One region of the Kocuria salina genome, then DNA from elsewhere that is predicted to be linked to it. Evidence: riboswitches for the same ligand, from Rfam matches in the RefSeq annotation. Region 1 holds a riboswitch; the other holds the start of a gene.
The links. Region 1 has a riboswitch for cyclic di-AMP ahead of E7Z53_RS01840 (NlpC/P60 family protein). Riboswitches for the same ligand answer to the same signal wherever they lie in the genome.
Positions count from the first base shown of each region.

Region 2: it holds a riboswitch for cyclic di-AMP, as region 1 does, so the genes downstream of both, E7Z53_RS06765 (C40 family peptidase) here and E7Z53_RS01840 (NlpC/P60 family protein) in region 1, are expected to answer to the same signal.

Region 1 is NZ_SSSF01000001.1:406,749-409,949, forward strand. Features, by position in the region: gene E7Z53_RS01835 (MBL fold metallo-hydrolase) at 1-955, shown strand, start outside; cyclic di-AMP (ydaO/yuaA leader) riboswitch at 1,632-1,817, shown strand; partial or broken gene E7Z53_RS01840 (NlpC/P60 family protein) at 1,931-2,323, shown strand; gene E7Z53_RS20675 (ATP-binding protein) at 2,399-3,201, opposite strand, start outside.
Region 2 is NZ_SSSF01000003.1:11,717-14,917, forward strand. Features, by position in the region: gene E7Z53_RS06755 (four-helix bundle copper-binding protein) at 103-513, opposite strand; gene E7Z53_RS06760 (hypothetical protein) at 512-700, shown strand; cyclic di-AMP (ydaO/yuaA leader) riboswitch at 1,114-1,304, shown strand; gene E7Z53_RS06765 (C40 family peptidase) at 1,310-1,972, shown strand; gene E7Z53_RS06770 (DUF305 domain-containing protein) at 2,291-3,010, shown strand.

The DNA.
Region 1 (3,201 bases):
GGGCGTGGCCTCCGCGGTCGTGGTCGGCGACAAGTACTACCTGGTTGACGCCGGGGACGGGGTCGGCAAGCAGATCAAGAAGGCCAAGCTGGGCACCTGGGACAAGGACATGCGCGGCCCCCTGGACGCCCTCGTGGCGATGTTCCTCACCCACCTGCACTCGGACCACATCTCCGACCTCTACAACATCCTCGGCACCGGCCTGCAGAACGGGGTGGCGATCCCCGACCGCGTCCTGGAGATCTACGGGCCGGGCAACCGCGGCGCCCTGCCGATCAGCTACCAGGGCGCGCAGATCCCGTCCGACCAGGTGGTCAACCCGGGCAACCCGACCCCGGGCACCCGGGAGACGATCGAGGCGATGATCAAGACCTTCGCCACCGACTTCAACGACCGCATCATCGACTCGGGCTACCCGCCGCCCAAGGACTTCTTCGCCGGCCACGACATCCAGCTGCCGGCCGAGCTGATCGACGACCCCAACGGGGACCCGCACCCGCGCATGCGCCCGGTGGAGGTCTTCGAGGACGACCGGGTGAAGGTGACGGCCACTCTGGTCCAGCACGCTCCCGTGTTCCCGGCGTTCGCGTTCCGCTTCGACACCGACACCGGCTCCGTGACCTTCTCCGGGGACACCGGGCCGAGCGAGAACCTCGTGGAACTGGCGAAGGGCTCGGACGTCCTCGTGCACGAGGCCATCGCCGCCGAGTGGGTGGCCCAGCGCCACCCCGAGCCCCGCGACGCCGCGGCCGAGGCCGAGTACCAGCACCTGATCGGGGCGCACACCACGATCGAGGATGTCGGGGGCATCGCCGAGCGCGCCGGGGTGAAGAAGCTCGTGCTCAACCACCTCGTGCCGGGCAACTGGCCGGTCGAGAAGTGGGAGAAGGCCGCCGAGAACTTCTCCGGTGAACTGGTCATCAGCGAGGACTTCGACGCCATCGCCATCGGCTGATCCGGTCGGCACCGCAGCACCGGCCGGCAGCTCAACTCCGCGGCGCCGACGAGCTGGCCCGAGCGGCGACCGCACGGGTCAGCTCCGCCATGTCCCGCATCTCGGGTGCGGCGGCAGCCGCGTCGCCGGCTGTCGTCGCATCAGGGAGCTCCGGGGCACGCACCGCGACGAACGTAGCGGCCCCCTGGCATGCGACGTCCGGCACGCATTGCGGCAGTGTCCGCAGAGGAGTCCGGCTGTGCCCGAGAATCACCACAGCACCAACAATTTTCCTTTTGTGAATTCTTGATCAAGCCCTGAAACACCCGAAGAAAACGCCCTTGTCCTCCTGAAGGAAAAGCACTGAGCGCGGACAGCCACAGGCTTTGTGGGGCTTTACTCCTCATTTGTCGCGCCCCGACACGGGCCCCATCACTGAACGTTCTGATCCACACCCGAGCGTGCTCACCCATCGTCTTCACTTCGATGGACCTCCAGGTCAAGAGCACTTTCGTCTCGAACTGAGCCTCCCCAACGGTCCCGATCGGCGCCCTCGACAGGCAACCTCGTCCGGATGCGGAGGTCCACCACTGGGTCGACAACAAACGTCGAGACACGCCCGTGATCAAAGCGAGACTTTTCCGTTATCTTTCGATTAGTGTTCTCTCCGTGCCGGTCGCCTCACCGATCGACATCCCCGTGCACATCGCCGAATTCTGCCGGTGCCCGGGGCCCCCAGACATATCGCTCGGCAGAAGCGGGGGAACCATGAACGGTCCCTCCCCCGGGACCTAGGGGTTAAGTCGTCAGGGCCCCCATCCTGACGACCGGGTGTCTCCCACCCGCATCCGACAGCTCACCTCGCAGGCAAGAGGGAGGACATCAATCATGCCCGTTTTCCAGTCCCGCATGCCCCGCCACCGCGCCCAGAACTCGTTCCGACTCGGACGCACCGCGATCCTGGCGGTCGCCGGCGGCGCCCTGGCGCTCGGCAGCGTGGCCCCGGCCCAGGCGGCCCCCGCGGCAGCCCCCCAGCAGCTGATCAGCATCCAGTCCCAGTCCGGCAAGGCCGCGACCATCGCCGCGGCGGCCAAGAACCAGCTCGGCGTGGGCCAGGACTGCACCGCCCTGGTCACCAAGTCCCTGCGCGCGGCCGGGATCAACCACCACGGGTGGCCGGCCTCCTACCTGAAGCTCGGCACTCGGGTCTCCGCCGCCCAGGCCCAGCCCGGCGACCTGGTCTACTACGCCAACGGCGGCATGGGCTTCGCCCACATCGCCGTGTACATCGGCGGCGGCAAGGCCGTCCACGGCGGCTGGAACGGCAACCAGACGGTCATCCAGACCGTCAACGTCGGCTCCGGCCCCGTCTACATCCGAGTGCGCTGACACTCCACGCAGGATGCGGGTGTGCGGTTCCCGTCCCGACGGGAACCGCACACCCGCGTCTCGTTACGGGGCGCCTCAGGACACCGAGAGGCGTCGGACTCCTTCAGCCGTGACCCTGTACCGGCGCTTGCGACTGGTGGGAGGAGCCGTAGCCTCGAGCATGCCACGGCCGATGAGCTCGTTGATCCGGCTCAGCGTCCGGCTGTAGGTCCATCCCAGGTGGGCGGCCACCGGTCGCGTGGCGTCCAGGCCCTCCGCACCCACAGCACGCAATACGGACTCCAAGTCTTCGTCCAGGACGATCGTCCCGCCGGGTCGAGGCGCCGACCTTTCGGGTGGGCTCGATGGGTCGACATCGGGCCCGGCCACTCGGGAAGACAGCGCGACGTCCGGTGAGAGCTGATACCGGGCATAACGTCTCCCGCCAGAACGTTCGGCCAGCCCCCGGTCCACGAGGTCAGTGAGTGCCGCGGTGGCTTCCCGACTGTCGAGTCCCCAACTGCGCAACCGCTCGTTGGACACCTCGGTGCCGTGGTGGAGCATCGCCAGGGCCATGTGCTGGGCATCGGTGAGGCCGGTGACGCCCAGGGAGGCGATCCATTCCACGGTGTCGGTGTCGAGAAGGGCATGCCGGGGAACGGTGACCTTGACGTGGCTCAGCGTGGCCTCGAACTCGGGCGGGGTCATGCCTGCAGCGCGCAGCGTCGCCATGATCCTGGGAATGCCCGACCCCCTGTTCTCGCAGACCACCTCGCGCCGGCCCGGGAGTTCGACGTCGGAGAGCAGACGAGCCAGCAGACCGTTGCGCGAGGACGTGATCTCGTCCGCGCCGAGCCCCCCGACCTCGACGCCGCCGTGAAGCGAACCCGGGTTCTTGA
Region 2 (3,201 bases), on a different contig from region 1:
AAGAGGGAACCCGCATCCGGGCACGCCCGATCAGCCCATCAGGCTCCTCTTTCACCGACGGAGGCCGGTCATCGGCGTCCGTGGGTCAGCGCGAGTCTGGGCTCAGCCCAGGGAGGCGACCAGTGCCGCACAGGCGGCCTCGCAGCGACGGCAGGCCTCAGCACAGATCCGGCAGTGCTCGTGCATGTCCGCGTGCTGCTCGCACTCATCAGCACACGCCTTGCACGCCATCTGGCAGACCCGGATCGCGTCCAAGGTGATGTTCGCGTCGTAGCCGGTGTGCCGGGAGAGCACCCGCCCGGTGGCCTCGCACAGGTCCGCGCAGTCGAGATTGGTGCGGATGCACTTGGTCAGCTCGGCGACCATGTCCTCGGACAGGCAGGCATCGGCACAAGCGGTGCAGGTCTGGGCGCACTCGAAGCAGGCCTCGATACAGGCCGCCAGCTTGCCCTGGTCCACTCCCCCGAGGTCCTTCGGGTAGGTCTCCAGCATCGCGCTCACGTGATGGGTCATGGCTTGCTCCTTCGTCGGTTCGGTCGAGGAGACGAACCGGCCGGAGCCAGCCCGCCATGTCATCGACAGTAAACTGCCGATTCTGTGTGACGCGACCCGAAAGCTTGAAGATTTGATGAAGATCAACGCCTCAAGAATCCGCGATCCCGCCTCACTACCTGGCCTCTACATCGGTGCAGCGGGCTGAATATGGAGATTTCATGAAGAAACCCTGCCCTAAGGCCTCGGAAGGGCACTTCCGAAGCCCTCCCAAACTGTGAGCCACCTTGAAAATCCTCCCCAACAATCTTGGTGCTGGCCCGGCCCGCGCTGAAGACTGCGCATGGTTGCAGAGCCCTGTCGCTGTCGGCTGCGTCCAGCGAAACGCGCGCCACCATGCCATGTGTCCTAGTCAGAGCGCTTTGAAAGACCGGTGTGAGCTACGCGACGGGTCCTGCTGCGTGACGGTTTCACTTCCTCGGGGCGTATTTTTCCGAGGCCGGAATCACAGCTTCCCGCTCCCGACTGAGGAGAGAATCCAGGCCGTGACCTAAACGTGACACTTTCGTTATGGATGGGCTACTGTCCACTGCGTGCCGATGACTGATCCGGTCGGCGCCCTCGTGCACATCGCCGAATTCTGCCGGTGCTCGAGGTTCCTGAAGAGATATCGCTTGGCAGAAGCGGGGGAACCATTTTCGGTCCCGGTGATCCGGGGCCTTGGGGTTAAGCCGGCAGAGCGCGTGCGCTCTGCCGGCCGGGTGTCTCCCACCCGCATCCGACAGCTCACCTCGTAGGCAAAGGGAGGAACTCACCCATGACTGTTTTCAAGCGCCACGCTGCCCGCCACCGTGCCGAGACCACCTCTCACGCCGTGCGCAACACCACGATCGCTGCCACCGCCGGTGCGGTGCTCATCGGCTCCATCGCCCCGGCCCAGGCCTACGCCGAGGTCCCCGCAGAGACCGCCCCCGCCTACGCGACCCCCGCGTCCGCACTGACGACTTACACCTCGGCGGCCTCCCAGCCCGCGGCCGCCCCGCAGACCGTCTCCACCGCCTCTTCCCAGGCCCCGGCCGCGCCCGAGCAGGCTACATCGGCCGTGGCGGTGTCCACCCAATCGGCGGACATCACCGAAATTACCGGCGCCTCCGGGATCGTGGGCACAGCGATGCAGGGAGCCGGCACCGGTTACGTCTGGGGCGGCACGGACTTCGGCGCCTGGGACTGCTCCGGCTTCACCCAGTGGGTCTACGCCCAGCAGGGCATCGACCTCCCCCGCACTAGCCAGCAGCAGTGGGCGGCCGGCACCCTGACCACCGACCCGCAGCCTGGCGACCTCGTCGTCCAGAACGGCGGGGCCCACATCGGGATCTACCTTGGTGGCGGCAAGATGATCTCCGCGCTGAATCCCACCCAGGGCACCTTCGTGCACAGCGTGAATGCCATGCCGACGGTCGGCTACGTCACCTTCCGCTGAGCCAACCCTCCGTCCGCCACGAATGCCGCTCGTGGCGGGCGGCGGGTGTGCCCCCCACCTGATCAGCATCCAGGATCGGTCGGTCAGAACCGGAGATGCCTGCACCCATCCACCGCCGGGGAACACCCCGATCTGGCCGCCTGATGGGCCCGCTCTTGAAGGTTCAGTGAAGATCTACCGCCCAGCCCTCCCAGCCCGGCGAAGCCAGCTGCGGCGGGGCTACCGTGGATGGATCGGTCCGCCTCGACCCGAGGCTGAACAGAGCAAACACCACGATGTGCAGGTCCAGTACGGGCTGCTGCGAAAGAGAGATTCGTCATGACGTCGACGTTCAAGCACCTGGCCGCCGGGACGGCCCTGGCGCTGGCCCTCAGCGGTGCCGGGGCGACCGCGGCGGTCGCGTCCCCGACGCACCAGCCTGCCTCCGCCTCCGCACAGACGGGCGCTGAGCGGCACATGAACCACGACCGCCACTTCGCCGTGATGATGGTCCCCCACCACCAAGGTGCCACCGACATGGCCGAGCTGGCCCTGCAGAAGTCCGAGCGTCCCGAAATCCGTGACCTGGCGGAGAAGATCATCGAGGCCCAGACCGAGGAGATCCAGCAACTGGAAGCAGCGGCCCAGCGGCTGGCCGCCGAGAACACCCCGGGACACCACCACCATGGACACGGCCACCACCACGGCCACGGGCACCACGTCCACGGCCATGGCCATGGCGGCCATGGCCAGAGCATGAATGCCGACATGCAGGGCGCCATGATGGGCGAGATGGACGGCATGGACGGCATGGACGGCATGGACGGCATGGACGGCATGAGCCTCGAAGAGCTGGCGAAACGGTCCGGGGATGAGTTCGACAAGGCCTTCCTCGAAGAGATGATCGCCCACCACCAGATGGCTCTCGAGATGGCCGAGATGGAGCTGCAGATGGGCACCGACCCCGAGTTGCGAGCCATGGCGGAGAAGATGATCGAGGACCAGCAGGCGGAGATCGAGCTCATGCAGGGCTGGTTGGAGGAGTGGTTCGCGGCCTGATCCAGGACCACGAGCTGGGCCGTCATCGACTGGAACGGGCCGACACCGGGATGTCATGGTCCCCGTCGACCCGTTCCAGCCAGTCCAGTCCAGTGCGGTGATCCCCGACGCGGCACCCGATGGGCGCGCACCCTTCGCGCAGTCAGCAGCACCCCGAACGGTCACCGACCAACCGTAGGTTTGGCAGCACC